2 regions of the Virgibacillus sp. Bac330 genome follow, and region 1 is predicted to be linked to the other one. Evidence: a T-box and tRNA genes for the amino acid it is inferred to sense, from the RefSeq annotation. Region 1 holds a T-box; the other holds one or more tRNA genes.

Region 1 (7,817 bases):
AAAAATGGTCCACAAGGCTCTAAAATAGGTTCCTCTACCTCCATTCGAATCTTCTGCTTATCCGTATCTGTATATTTAATAGGAGGAACGTATGCTTGAATTCGCTTTATAAAAGCCGCTTCAGTTAAGTGATAGCTATCTAACAAATGAACTGGAAATTCTAACAGTGGTGATGATATTCTTCCTACAGCTGCTAAATGCGGATTCTGATCTAACTGGAAAACAGGTTGCATTTCGGGAATGAGCGCGAGTAATTTTTGCATACTCCGTTTTTCAAACGGGGTTTCTAGCGCAAATAAATGCTCTGAAAAGTATGGAAAAAGTCCATTATGCTGTATCTTTACTTCATCGTTTAAAAAATGATAATTTTTCTTTTTCTTTTTTCTTGCAGTTACACCATGTGCTAATAAATTTGTTGATTCTGGATAATGAGGACGCTTTGTTAATAAACAAGCTTTAATAAGGTGAACCATGCCGTAAAAATAAAGGATCGGCTGCATAAATAGTTCTGTCTTTCTCCCTTGTTCAAAGAAACGCTTTCCATGGTCCATATAATAGAGAAAAGCGTTGCAATTATGATAACTATTTACTTCTGCATCGACTACATTATTTTTTACATAGCAATGGTGTAAGTAGGATTGAGCTGTTTGCTGCGATTGTAAATAAGTTAAAAAAATATCTTCACGAAGCATATACACACCTTCTAACTATGCAAAAATTTTGAATCCATTTACTTTTTATTTCCTTTAAAATCGGGTTGAAAAAGCTATTTCATTGGCGTATTGTATATAAAAATAGATCTTATTTTAGTTTATCTCAGTACGGATTAACCATACATGTAAGTTTGCATATAGCCACAGAATGATTACAACAGGAATTGCTTCCTATTGCTAAATTAAAAAAGGAGGATAATGAATGCGTGAAGATAAGTTTGTAAAAGAAGGTTTAACTTTTGATGATGTCTTGCTAGTGCCAGCGAAGTCCGAGGTGTTACCGAAGGATGTAGATGTAAGTACAACGTTAACGGATAAAATTACATTAAATACACCGTTGATGAGTGCAGGGATGGACACGGTAACAGAAGCAAGTTTAGCTATTGCGATGGCGCGTCAAGGTGGTATTGGAATTATTCATAAAAATATGTCTATCGAAGAACAGGCAGAGCAGGTAGATCGTGTAAAACGTTCAGAAAGTGGCGTAATTACCAATCCATTCTTTTTGACACCAGAGCATCAAGTATATGATGCAGAACATCTTATGGGGAAATTTCGCATTTCTGGCGTACCTATTGTAAATAATGTTGAGGAACAAAAGCTAGTCGGTATTTTAACCAATCGTGATTTGCGCTTTATTCAAGACTATTCCATAGCTATTTCTGATGTAATGACGAAGGAACAGCTCGTAACTGCCCCTGTTGGTACAACACTAGAAGAAGCAGAGAAAATATTGCAGCAATATAAAATTGAAAAGCTTCCACTAGTAGATGATAAACAAACTTTAAAAGGGCTTATTACCATTAAAGATATTGAAAAAGTGATTGAATTTCCTAAAGCAGCCAAAGATACTCAAGGAAGGTTACTCGTAGGAGCAGCTGTTGGTGTGACTGGTGATGCGATGAAACGAATTGAAAAGCTTGTAGAAGCCGGTGTAGATGTTATTGTCATTGATACTGCTCATGGCCATTCGAATGGCGTCATTGACCAAGTAAAAGCAGTACGAAAAATTTATCCTGATTTAGATATTGTAGCTGGAAACGTTGCGACGGCGGAAGCAACAAAAGCATTAATAGAAGCCGGTGCTTCCATTGTTAAGGTTGGAATTGGGCCAGGATCGATTTGTACGACTAGAGTAGTTGCAGGGGTTGGCGTTCCACAAATTACAGCTGTATATGATTGTGCAAAAGCTGCTGCACCATATGGCGTACCTGTTATTGCAGATGGTGGTATTAAATTTTCTGGGGATATTGTCAAAGCACTAGCAGCAGGCGCGCATGCTGTTATGCTCGGAAGTATGTTTGCGGGTGTTACGGAAAGCCCAGGAGAAACAGAAATCTACCAAGGTAGGCAGTATAAAGTGTATCGAGGCATGGGTTCAGTTGGGGCGATGAAAGCAGGCTCTAAAGATCGTTACTTCCAAGAGGAATCTGAGGCGAAGAAACTTGTGCCAGAAGGAATTGAAGGCCGTGTAGCATATAAAGGTCCTTTAGCAGATACGATTCATCAATTAGTAGGAGGGCTGCGTGCTGGCATGGGATATTGCGGTACGGCATCCATTGAAGCATTGCGCCAGGACGGAAAATTTGTTCGAATTACGAATGCTGGCTTAAGGGAAAGTCATCCACATGATGTACAAATTACGAAAGAGGCTCCAAATTATATCGTCTAAGAAGTAATAGCTTAGCAAAATTTGGCTATCGTTAAGTCTCGCTTATATTCAATCATTTCCTATAGTACAAAAAGTAGATGTGGGATACATCCCCATCTATTTTTTTATCTTTTTATATGGTAAAATAACTAAGTGCACGAAAAAGATGTACGTTATTTTTCTATGTATGTTTAAAAAAAGAGAAAACGACCGATAAACTAAATTAAACGACTAGCAATCTTTTTGGACATACATAGGAAGGGAAAGGTTAAACTACAGTTGGGGGTACAAGAAAGTGAAACATGTTATGAGAAAAAGTTTCTTTATTTTTCTGGCAGCCGTTATAATGGCATTTTCTATCGCAATACAGCCATTATCTGCGCAAGCTTCAGAAGTAGATCTTGAAGCAGAATCTGCTATCTTGGTAGATGCAAATACAGGGAAAATTTTATTTGCTAAAAATGCGGATAAATTGTTTCCTCCAGCTAGTATGACCAAAATGATGACAGAGTACTTAGTATGGGAAGCTGTTGAAAAAGGTCAAATCAGCTGGGACACAACAACACAGATTAGCGACTATCCATACAGTATTTCCGCAGATTCAACTTTCTCCGGAATTGGATTAAAGCAAGCGAAGGATTATAAGGTAAAAGATCTTTATCATGCAATGGCGATTAATTCGGATAATGCAGCTACCATTGCCCTTGCTGAACTTATTGCCGGTTCAGAAGGAGAATTCGTCAAATTAATGAATAAAAAAGGCGAAGAGATGGGTCTGCCAGATTTTGAATTTGTCAATTCAACTGGAATTGAAAATGAATCATTAGGGGACAACCATCCAAAAGGAACAGATCCCAATGGAGTGAACTATCTCTCTGCGAAGTCTGCAGCTTTATTAGCTTACCATCTTGTTCATGATTTTCCAAAGGCTTTAGAAATATCAAGTAAGCCGACCGTGAAGTTTGATGGCAAGGAGCTTCGTAATTTAAATTGGATGCTTCAGCATGATAAAACCAATTTTGAAGAATTTTATTATGAAGGTGTTGACGGTTTAAAAACTGGTTTCACTGATTTAGCAGGCTATACCTTTACTGGAACTGCCAAAAAGGGAGATCGCCGTTTAATTTCTGTTGTCATGAAAACGAAAAGCGAAGCAAAGCGTTTTGAGCAAACTGCTAAATTGCTAGATTACGGCTTCCAAAAATTTGAGAATACAGAAATTTTCCCTGCTGGATATCAATTGGAAGATAAATCCAGCATTCCGGTTAATAAAGGAAAGAAAGATGATGTAAGCATATCACTTGCTGAATCTGTATCTTTGCCAATTAAACCCGATGAAAAAGATTTATATGAAATAACATATACATTGGATAAGGAAAAATTAAACAAAGATGGACAACTAACAGCACCTATTAAAAAAGGTGAAAAAATAGGGACAGCTCAAATTACTTATAAAGCTGATAATGATTATGGGTATATAACGAAGGACAGTAATAGTACTGTTGATGTTGTAACGGACACTAGTGTGGAGAAATCAAATTGGTTTATGTTAACAATAGGAGCAATAGGTGATTTCTTTGTTGATTTATTTCATACAGTGGTAGACTGGATTAAAGGCTTGTTCTAAGCATAGTAGTCAGCATTGTGTATAGTATACTTTTATAAAGAATACGAAATAAGAATGTGATTAGGGGGCGGTTGCTTTGTCAAATATAGGTACAGAACGTGTAAAACGAGGTATGGCAGAAATGCAAAAAGGCGGCGTCATTATGGATGTTGTCAATGCAGAACAAGCTAAAATCGCTGAAGAAGCAGGTGCAGTAGCTGTTATGGCACTTGAACGTGTTCCTTCAGATATTCGAGCAGCTGGTGGCGTAGCTCGGATGGCAGATCCGACAATTACGGAAGAAGTACTTGGAGCTGTATCCATTCCAGTAATGGCAAAAGCTCGAATTGGACATATTACAGAAGCACGTGTTTTAGAAGCGATGGGTGTAGACTATATTGACGAAAGTGAAGTCTTAACTCCTGCTGATGATATTTATCATATTAATAAATCTGATTATACGGTACCGTTTGTTTGTGGTTGCCGTAATCTTGGGGAAGCAGCTCGTCGTATAGGCGAAGGCGCTTCGATGTTACGGACAAAAGGAGAGCCTGGTACAGGGAATATCGTTGAAGCTGTGCGTCATATGCGCCAAGTACAATCGGAAATTCGTATGGTGTCTTCTATGTCCCGTGATGAAGTTATGACTTATGCGAAGGAAATTGGTGCGCCATTTGAATTATTATTGCAAATTCGTGAAGAAGGTCGCTTGCCTGTAGTTAATTTTGCAGCAGGTGGTATTGCTACGCCAAGTGATGCAGCACTAATGATGGAATTAGGAGCTGATGGTGTATTTGTTGGTTCTGGTATATTTAAATCAGCAAATCCAGCTAAATTCGCCAAAGCTATCGTGGAAGCAACGACACATTATCAAGACTATAAACTGATTGCAGAACTTTCTAAAGATCTTGGCGATGCGATGAAAGGGCTAGATATGGCTACAATTGAAGCTCATGACCGAATGCAGGATCGTAGCGAGTAAGAAAGAAGGCATGTCTTATGACAACAATTGGAGTCCTCGCACTGCAGGGGGCGGTACGCGAACACATCCGCTCCATTCATGCATGTGGGGCTAACGCTGTAGAAATAAAAAGAAAAGAACAGCTAGAAGAAATCGATGGGTTAATTTTGCCTGGTGGTGAAAGTACGACTATTAGACGATTAATGGATAGTTATGGAATATTCACAGCAATTCAAGATTTTGCCGACAAAGGTAAACCTATTTTTGGTACTTGTGCTGGCTTAATTATCATGGCAAAATCAATTGTAGGACAAGCAGAAGGACATTTAGGTCTGATTGATATGACTGTTGCTAGAAATGCATTTGGTCGTCAAGTGGCCAGTTTTGAGGCAGAATTAGATGTAGCTGGAATCGCAGAAGATTTTCGTGCAGTGTTTATCCGCGCCCCATACGTAGTGGAAGTCGGAAAGAATGTTGAAGTTCTAGCCACGTATGATGAGCATATTGTTGCTGTTCGTCAAGGTCCTTTTATGGCTACAGCCTTTCATCCTGAATTGACGGATGACCATAGATTCATTTCTTACTTTATTGATTTGACAGCTACCACTAAATCATAAATTAGTATGTTGGTTGTAGTTGATTATATATGAAAAATCGGTTATCATAGTAGATAATAAATAGGACAATAACAGTTATGATAGGAAATAGTAGTAGTTTGTTTTTCAGTAGAGAGTCGATGGCTGGTGCAAATCGATGTAAAACGACTATGAATCCATCCTTGAGCTGGTTTATCGAATGATAGAGTAAATAAACCCGGACACGTGCCGTTATCACGTTTGAGCTGGAAGAGTGCTTTGAGGCGTTCTTCAATCAGGGTGGCAACGCGGGTAAAACTCCCGTCCCTATTCATAGGGACGGGAGTTTTTTGTATATACACTATAGGAAAGTATAAAAGTTTAAAGGTTTATAGTATAAGATAAACTACGCCTTTCGCCATAAGGACTTGGCGACAAGCCAAGTTTTTCTAAAAGTTATAGGTTAAAAATGGCTCGCATTGTTAAAACGTGTTTTAAACCTATAGAAGAAAGAGTTATAGTATAAAACGTTTAGCACTCTTTTGCCTAAGAAATTAGCGACAAGCTAATTTCTACTTAAATAAGGGATCCATTTTAATATTAATCATATAAGGAGGAACTCAAATGTTAGATATGAAATTTCTACGTCACCATTTCCAAGAAGTAAAACAAAAATTAGCGCATCGTGGTGAGGATTTGTCAGAATTAGATCATTTTGGCGAGTTAGATGAAAAGCGTCGTCAACTGATTTCCGAAACAGAGCAGTTAAAAGCGAAGCGAAATGAAGTATCGAAACAAATCTCTGTACTAAAACGAGAAAAGCAAGATGCTGAGCTTGCGATTAAAGAAATGCGAGAAGTAGGCGACCAAATTGCTGAGTTGGATAGTGAATTAAAGCAAATTAATGAACATTTAGAACAAATCATGTTGTCTATTCCTAATATTCCTCATGAAAGTGTACCAATTGGTGAAGATGAAGACGATAATGTCGAGGTGCGGAGTTGGGGAGAGAAGACGCCATTTTCCTATGAGCCAAAGCCTCACTGGGATGTAGCAACAGACTTAGACATCGTTGACTTTGAACGAGCTGGCAAAGTGACTGGGAGCAGGTTTGTCTTTTATAAAGGACTTGGTGCAAGATTAGAGCGTGCATTATGGAACCTTATGTTAGATTTCCATGTGGATGAACATGGCTATGAAGAAATGTTGCCACCGCAAATTGTGAATCGAACTAGTATGACTGGGACTGGGCAATTACCTAAATTTGCTGAAGACGCCTTTAAACTAGAAGAATGGGATTATTATTTAGCTCCGACTGCAGAAGTGCCAGTAACAAATTATTATCGTGATGATATTTTAAAGATAGATGATTTACCGAAAAAATTCGCTGCATTTAGTAGCTGTTTTCGTTCTGAAGCAGGGTCTGCTGGCAGAGATACAAGAGGTCTGATTCGTCAGCATCAATTTAATAAAGTCGAGCTTGTCCATTTTGTTAAACCGGAAGAGTCCTATGAGACATTGGAAGTGTTAACAAACCATGCAGAGAAAATATTACAGTTACTAGAGCTTCCTTATCGTGTGATGAGTATGTGTACCGGAGATTTAGGCTTTACAGCTGCTAAGAAGTACGATATAGAAGTATGGATTCCTAGTCAGCATACGTATCGGGAAATTTCTTCTTGCTCTAATTTTGAAGACTTCCAGGCTAGACGGGCTAATATTCGTTTTCGTAGAGAAGCAAAAGCAAAACCAGAATTTGTGCATACTTTAAACGGTTCTGGATTGGCTATTGGTCGAACTGTTGCAGCTATATTGGAAAATTATCAGCAAGAGGATGGGACGGTTGTAATTCCAAAAGCATTGCGTCCATATATGGGAGGAAAAGAGGTCATCAAATAAGTGAATGCAACCATTTACGTGTGAGCCAAATGGTAAAAAGAAGAGCAAAGTCGTATTCTTAGTTTATTGACGACGACTGGAGGAACGGTTCATGTCGACGAGTTTTATTGCAATAACGGCATGGCGATAGCCAATCTTTTCTAAAAAAACTGTTTGACATGTAAAGGAAACCATAGTATGATTTAACACAATATCTTGTTTAAAAATAAATATAATAATTCTTCTTATTCAGAGAGGTGGAGGGAATTGGCCCTTAGAAGCCTCGGCAGCGGACTCGTAAGTAGTACTGTGCTAAATCCAACAAGCAAACATGCTTGAAAAATAAGAAGTGGAAACCAATAGATTGGAATTCCCTTCTTATTTCGTATAAGGAGGGATTTCTTTTTACCCAATAGGAAAGGATAGAATTTTC
Region 2 (7,817 bases), 2.1 Mb from region 1:
GAGAAATGTGGAACAAAATCACGTTAAAAGACCAATTAACAAAGGAAGCCGGCTATAATTCCATGAATGAAACATACGAGCGATTGGTAGGTGAAGAAGGCATTACACTTACTGATTTACGTCCTGTTGGTACAATTCGAATTCATCGTAAAGATTACAGTGCGATATCAAACGGGCAATGGATCGAAAAAGACACAGCTATTAAAGTTGTTCAAGTTGATGGTACCCGTATACTAGTAGAAAAAATAAATTAATTCATAGTACTTTTGTATTAGAAAGACTTGGCTTGTCGCCAAGTCTTTTGGCGACATCCATTGTTTTTCTTACACTATAAATCCAAATATCTTATACCTACCTATAGTGCCTAAGGGCGCTGGATCTCCATTAATAATTAAAATAACCGTTAACTTCAACCATATATTTTTCCATCTATATCATTTAACATTTAAGTCCATTGAATATGATATCTTCAATAACCAAAGCTCGTTATATTTCTACAAATTTTCCCATTAAACCCAAGTTTTTAAGTATGCTAATTTATCTAATATACATGTTGAAAAAGCAGTGGTTAGCCCTAATTGTAAATTTACTGTTAAGAATACTTATAACACCTTTACAAAAGCTTTATATATAATTAATATTGTTATGGTGCGACAAGATTCAACAAGATGGAAGGGTAGGTATAGATTTTGGAAATTGATATTCAAAAACTTATATTTGAATTTATCGGTGGGCTAGGTATTTTCCTTTTAGGTATTAAATATATGGGAGAAGGGCTTCAAAAATCAGCTGGTGATCGATTGCGAGATATTTTAGATAAATTCACTAGCAATCCGTTTATGGGTGTACTCGCTGGAATTATCGTTACTATTTTAATACAGAGTAGCTCGGGCACAACCGTCTTAACGGTAGGTCTTGTAAATGCTGGCTTTATGACGTTAAGACAAGCTATTGGCGTCATAATGGGTGCCAATATTGGTACTACGGTGACGGCCTTCATTATTGGAATTGACATAGGAGCCTATGCTTTACCAATTATTGCTGTGGGTTGTTTCCTGATATTTTTCTTTAAAAACCAAAAAACAAATGCGGTTGGACAAGCTGTGTTCGGCTTTGGTGCTTTGTTCTTTGGTTTAGAGTTAATGAGTAATGGAATGAAACCTTTACGTAGCTTAGAAGCTTTTCAAGAATTAACATTAAGCATGAGTGATACCCCGATTCTAGGAGTTGTTATTGGTACTGTATTTACTTTAATTGTCCAAAGCTCTAGTGCAACAATTGGAATATTACAAGGATTATTTTCTGAAGGAGCTATGGATTTAAAAGCTGCGATTCCTGTATTGTTTGGAGATAATTTAGGCACAACAATTACTGCTATCTTAGCTTCACTAGGAGCAACAGTTGCAGCAAAGCGTGCTGCGTTAACGCATGTTATTTTTAACCTTATTGGAGCGTCCGTATTTCTAATCATTCTTGATTTATTTACAGTCTTTGCTAGTTTTTTACAGGATCAATTTGCACTAAGTCCAGAAATGACCATAGCGTTTGCCCATGGAAGTTTTAATATAACGAATACCATCATTCAATTTCCATTTATTGGTGCTTTGGCTTGGTTAGTGACAAAAATCGTTCCAGGAGAAGACTCGATTATTGAATATAAACCGCAACATTTGGATCCCATTTTTATACAGCAATCTTCTTCATTAGCATTAGATCAAGCAAAATCAGAGCTTGTGCGCATGGGGGAGTATGCTTATAAAGGTTTGGAAGAAACCAATAAATATTTAAATACACATTTAATAAAACATGCTGAAATGGCGATGCAAATTGAAGGCGCCCTTAATAATTTAGATCGAAAAATAACAAATTATTTGATAAGTTTGTCGAAAGAATCGCTCTCAGAGTTGGAAAGTGCTAAACATTCAACATTATTGGATTCCGTACGAGATGTGGAACGAATTGGCGATCATTTTGAAAACATTGTTGAACTTATTGACTATAAAATTTCCAATAAAGTACACCTAACAGATGGTGCAAAAGAAGATTTAAATGAAATGTTTGAATTAACTATATCTACCGTAAAACAGGCGGTTGAATCGTTGGAAAATATGAATCGAGAAGAAGCCCTTTCTGTAATACAAAAAGAAGATCAAATAGATAAGATGGAAAGGAATTTCCGCAAACGCCATATTATACGTATGAATGAAGGTACCTGTAGCGGTTCTGGTGGTATTGTGTTTGTAGATATCCTTAGTAATTTAGAACGAATTGGGGATCATGCAGTTAATATCGCAGAAGACGTTTTAGGAGAATAGCTTTTTTAAACAGCCTTGATCTTAGTTAAGATCGAGGCTTATGTGCATCCATGGTTTTAATATTGCTGATGTTGTGATTTAAAGATTTTTAAATGATGAATACTTATTGTCTGGCATTTGGTCAAAAACAGAGGCACCGAACTTTCTGAAGTGAGGGGGGGCAGTGCTTTTTATGTCGTATATTCATCCATAGGGTATATACTTCAACACATAAAAATAGAATATTTGAACTTTGGTTTTAGTATTGCATTTATATCCAAATAATGCTATAGTTAATATTGTCGTTTTAAGAGATGTGATTATTACATATACATCGTTTTTAAAAGAAATAAAAAAAACTTAAAAAAAAGATTGACAAAACTTGTCGAAAGTGGTAAATTATATCTTGTCGCTATAATAAGTAACAACGTTATAGCCTTTCTGTTCCACAGTAGCTCAGTGGTAGAGCAATCGGCTGTTAACCGATCGGTCGTAGGTTCGAATCCTACCTGTGGAGCCAATTTGGCGGTGTAGCTCAGCTGGCGAGAGCGTACGGTTCATACCCGTGAGGTCGGGGGTTCGATCCCCTCCGCCGCCACTTTTATTTAAATACGTACGGCGGTCGTGGCGAAGTGGTAAACGCACCGGATTGTGGCTCCGGCATACGTGGGTTCGATCCCCACCGGTCGCCCCATAATGAAAGAAAAGGACCCTTAGCTCAGTTGGTTAGAGCTATCGGCTCATAACCGATCGGTCGCAGGTTCGAGTCCTGCAGGGTCCACCATTATTTACTGGTTTGGAGGTATACCCAAGTCTGGCTGAAGGGATCGGTCTTGAAAACCGACAGGGGTGTAACAGCCCGCGGGGGTTCGAATCCCTCTACCTCCTCCATACATAACCAATAGGCAAGCAAAACAATTTAATATGTTGGCTCGGTAGCTCAGTCGGTAGAGCAAGGGACTGAAAATCCCTGTGTCGGCGGTTCGATTCCGTCCCGAGCCACCATCTTTGAACAAGCACTGGCTTGTTTTTTTGTTTTATTTTTTTACGATAGAAAAGATTTTTTTATTAATATAGGCATATCAAGTTTTTCTTATAATGTACATATGGTAAATAAATGCATATAATTTGCAACTACTTGAAAGCTTTGATACCCTTTGAATTAAAGGGTGAATATTCGATCCTTTTAAAACAAAATGGATATGAGGAGGAAGTATTAATGGCTACATTTGAATTACCTGAACTACCATATGCTTATGACGCACTCGAGCCTACAATTGACAAGGAGACTATGAACATTCACCATACGAAGCACCATAACACGTATGTTACTAAATTAAATAGTGCTTTGGAAGGACATGCTGAGCTTCAAAACAAATCATTACAAGTTTTGATTAGCGATTTAGATGCTGTACCAGAAAGTATTCGTACAGCAGTTAGAAATAATGGTGGTGGACATGCTAACCACAGTCTTTTCTGGAAGGTTCTTTCACCAAACGGTGGCGGCGAACCGACTGGTGAACTTGCTACAAAAATAGATGAAACGTTTGGTAGCTTTGACAAGTTCAAAGAGCAATTTGAGAGCGCGGCAGCTGGCCGCTTTGGATCAGGCTGGGCTTGGTTAGTCCTCCATAACGGAAACCTTGAAATTATGAGTACTCCGAACCAAGACTCTCCATTAATGGAAGGTAAAATGCCAATTTTTGGTGTAGATGTTTGGGAACATGCATATTACCTAAAATATCAAAACAGACGCCCTGAATATCTTTCATCCATTTGGAATGTTGTTAATTGGGATGAAGTAGCTAAAAACTATAACGAAGCAAAGTAAAAATAGGTAAAAAAAGCATGTGTGAATTCACATGCTTTTTTTCATGATGAGTTTCTAGTAGAAACGCAATAACCGAATTGTCAGCCCAGCGATAAGTTATCATCGGTCATGTTGTCACCTCGTCGTAATTCCTTTATCTCCGTTACCTCGTTCCATTCGCTACGTTGCCAAATGGGAAACTAGCTTTTGTATCGCTATAGGAAAGCATAAGAGTTTAAAGGTCTATAGCAGCTTTCGTCATAAGACTTGACGAAAGCCACATTTTTCTAATTGCACTTACAGACATTTAGCCTATGGCATGAGCTATTTAAAAAATGGGGGAGGAGACCTTATAACCACCGTTAACGACCGTAGTAAAATCACATTATAATGAACCACGTTTACGTCAACGAAATCTTTCCATTGGAATAATACTTCTATTTTGCTTGTTAGGCTGCTATTTTTGTAATCCATGGGTATTTGTATATCTGTCCCTTATTTGCTCAAACTAGTAGTAAGAATAAAAAGGGGAATCAGACATGCAGAAAAGCCGCTTCTTTTATCCTGGTAATACAAATATGAATAAAGATTTTATCTTTTTGCTTGTTATTGGCGGTTTATATTCATTAGGGCTATTTTTGTCCAATACGTTTGTAAACATTTACCTATGGAAGCAGTCGGGAGATTATGTAACAATCGCTGTATATAATTTAGCTATTTACATTTTTCAACCAATTACTTTTATTATTGCGGGGAGATTGGCTAAAAAAGTAGACAGAGTAATTGTGTTACGGCTAGGAGTGATTTTTTTATCTTTATTCTTTTTAAATGTTCTTTTGATAGGTGATAAAGCTTCCTATTTTAACTTTCTTTTAGGTGGTTTACTCGGTATAGGGTATGGGTTCTATTGGTTAGCATTTAATGTATTGACTTTTGAAATTACTGAACCAGATACAAGAGATTTTTTTAATGGTTTTTTAGGAGTATTACAATCATTTAGTGGTATGGTAGGTCCTTTGTTAGCAGGTTTTATTATCGCTAGAATGGAAGCAAATATTGGCTATACCATTATATTTACTATGTCTTTTATCATGTTCATTTGCGCTGTAGTCATTAGTTTTTTTTTAAAGCCGCGAAAAGCAGAAGGCGATTTTTATTTTCGCCGTGTCTTAAGCGAGCGTTATCATAACAAAAACTGGAAAAGAATTCAAAATGCCCACATCTTTCAAGGGCTTCGCGAAGGAATATTTGCGTTTATTATTGCGATTTGGGTGTTTTTAATTACCCAAAGTGAGTTTGCATTAGGGATGTTTAATTTAGTTTTCTCTGGTCTTTCACTCGTATTTTATTTTATTGGAACAAAATTTATTAAGCCCTCTATGCGTAAAAAATCAATCTTACTTGGCAGTCTAATCTTATACTTTGCCATCGCTTTAATTATTTTTGACATTAGCTACGCACAATTATTAATTTATGCTGTATTTATCGGGATTGCCTATCCTATTATTATGATTCCATATGTTTCCTTAACATATGATGTTATTGGGAAAGCTTGGAAGGCGAAGGAATATCGTGTAGAATACATTGTTGTACGTGAGTTATTCGTGAATATTGGTCGGGTGACATCCATTTCTGTTTTTTTACTAGCGATAACCCTTTTAAAAGCTGAAATAATTATTCCATATTTATTGGCTCTTTTTGGTGCTGGGCATATTTTTATTTATTTGTTTGTGAAAAAAATTTACTTGGAAAGTAATATGGAAAAACAAGTTTTTATAAAAGATCAGTTTACAAATGAAAAAAATCGTTAGTGAATTGAATTGTACTGAAAAAGTATTTTTCTCACTGTCACCACGTTTGCTGAATAAGGCAAGTTTTCTAATATTGAATGAGTGACTTTAAAAATTAAAAAATAGGTGAAATATATGGCATGAAAATGATATAATGAATATTGCTTAATAAACACGTACATTTTGGGGGAGAAACAATGAACAAAAAGAAGAAAAAAGCGCAACTTCCCTTTCGTATAAACTTATTGTTTTTTATCGTCTTTCTAATGTTTGCAGGGCTAATATTGCAGTTGGGAGTTGTGCAAATATTAAACGGAGAGGAATTTCAAGAAGAAATTGAGCGTACGGTAAAAGATACAACGAAGGTTCCTGTCCCTAGGGGAAAGATTTATGATAGCAACCATCAAGTCATTGTCGATAATAAACCACTCTATTCCATTACGTACACCCCGCCCAAAGGTGTACAAGCGGAAGATCGCTTAGAAGTAGCAGAAGATCTTGCTAAGTACATTTCTATGGATAGTGATGGTGTAACAGAGCGCAATAAAAAGGAATACTGGTACTTAAAAAATAAAAAAGCGGCAGATAAACGTTTAAAAAAAGAAGAAGCTGCTGAATTAGACAACGCGGAACAATACAACACTATTTTAGACAGAATTACAGAAGAGGAAATATCCGGTTTTTCTAAACAAGAATTAGAAGTAATTGCAATTAAAACGGAGTTAGATAAAGCTTATTCACTAACGCCGCAAATTGTAAAAAACGAAGATGTCACTGCGGAAGAATATGCTCAAGTTTCTGAGCATTTAGCGGAACTTCCTGGTATTAATGCGACTACAGATTGGAATAGAGACTACCCATTTAATGATACAATGAGAAGTTTGCTTGGATCGATAACATCGCAAGAACAAGGGATACCTGCGGATAAAAAAGAGAACTTTCTAACGAAAGGATACAGCAGGAATGATCGTGTAGGTAAAAGCGGTTTAGAAGAATATTATGAAGATGTACTTCGTGGTCGTAAAGAACAAATTCAATATACAACCACAAAGTCTGGGGATGTAGTGGATAGCAATACCGTAGTGGAAGGTAGACGTGGAAAAGATCTAGTGTTAACTATGGATATCGATTTTCAAGAAAAAGTCGATAAAATTGTACGAGAAGAGTTGAAAACTGCAGTTCAAAAACATCCTTATGAGAACAGGTATTTAAAAGATGCGCTAGCAGTAGCGATGAACCCTAAAACGGGGGAAATATTGGCTATAAGCGGTCAAACAAGAGATGGTAATGACTATAAGGATGCAACGATTAAAACACTTTATGATGCACACCGTCCAGGATCAGTTGTAAAAGGAGCGACAGTACTAGCTGGTTTAGAGTCAGGTGTCATATCTCCAGGACAGCGTTTTAATGATTCACCGTTAAAAATTAAAGGGACACCACAAAAGGGGTCTTATAAAAGGTTAGGTTCAGTTAATGATATCGATGCGTTGAAAAAATCATCCAACGTGTATATGTTTTACATTGCGTTAAAAATGGGAGGCGAAAATCGATACCCATTCCCTAACAATTCAAAGGCTTCGTTTGACCCAGCAGCTTGGCAAGAAATGCGCAATTACTTTCAACAGTTTGGACTAGGGGTCAGCACGGGTATTGATTTCCCGTATGAAAGTATCGGATATGAGGGCCCTGGAATATCTAGTGCAGGTCTTTTAATGGACCAGGCTATTGGGCAGTATGATACGTATACAACGATGCAGCTAGCGCAATATGTCTCCACAATTGCTAATAACGGCTACCGGACCAAACCACATTTCTTAAAGGAAATACGTGAGCCGAGTAGATCAGGTAAGCAATTAGGCAGCGTATATCGTAGCGAAAATACAAAAGTATTAAACCAAATTGAAATGAAACAGTCCTACA

Evidence for each region. The T-box of region 1 lies ahead of serS (serine--tRNA ligase). A T-box ahead of a tRNA ligase gene usually reads a tRNA of that ligase, here a tRNA-Ser.
Region 2: it has a tRNA-Ser gene. The T-box ahead of serS (serine--tRNA ligase) is inferred to sense a tRNA for this amino acid. The anticodon was not compared.

The regions. Positions count from the first base shown of each region.
Region 1 covers NZ_CP033048.1:3,944,944-3,952,760, forward strand. The annotation lists gene D9780_RS18325 (YaaC family protein) at 1-692, opposite strand, end outside; gene guaB (IMP dehydrogenase) at 916-2,385, shown strand; gene D9780_RS18335 (serine hydrolase) at 2,660-3,991, shown strand; gene pdxS (pyridoxal 5'-phosphate synthase lyase subunit PdxS) at 4,068-4,952, shown strand; gene pdxT (pyridoxal 5'-phosphate synthase glutaminase subunit PdxT) at 4,970-5,548, shown strand; T-box leader at 5,617-5,838, shown strand; gene serS (serine--tRNA ligase) at 6,131-7,405, shown strand; SAM riboswitch class I at 7,627-7,733, shown strand.
Region 2 covers NZ_CP033048.1:1,547,301-1,555,117, forward strand. The annotation lists gene D9780_RS07145 (NfeD family protein) at 1-254, shown strand, start outside; gene D9780_RS07150 (Na/Pi cotransporter family protein) at 690-2,315, shown strand; tRNA gene D9780_RS07155 (tRNA-Asn) at 2,740-2,814, shown strand; tRNA gene D9780_RS07160 (tRNA-Met) at 2,819-2,892, shown strand; tRNA gene D9780_RS07165 (tRNA-His) at 2,913-2,988, shown strand; tRNA gene D9780_RS07170 (tRNA-Ile) at 3,002-3,078, shown strand; tRNA gene D9780_RS07175 (tRNA-Ser) at 3,093-3,185, shown strand; tRNA gene D9780_RS07180 (tRNA-Phe) at 3,224-3,299, shown strand; gene D9780_RS07185 (superoxide dismutase) at 3,514-4,125, shown strand; gene D9780_RS07190 (MFS transporter) at 4,644-5,915, shown strand; gene D9780_RS07195 (peptidoglycan D,D-transpeptidase FtsI family protein) at 6,092-7,817, shown strand, end outside.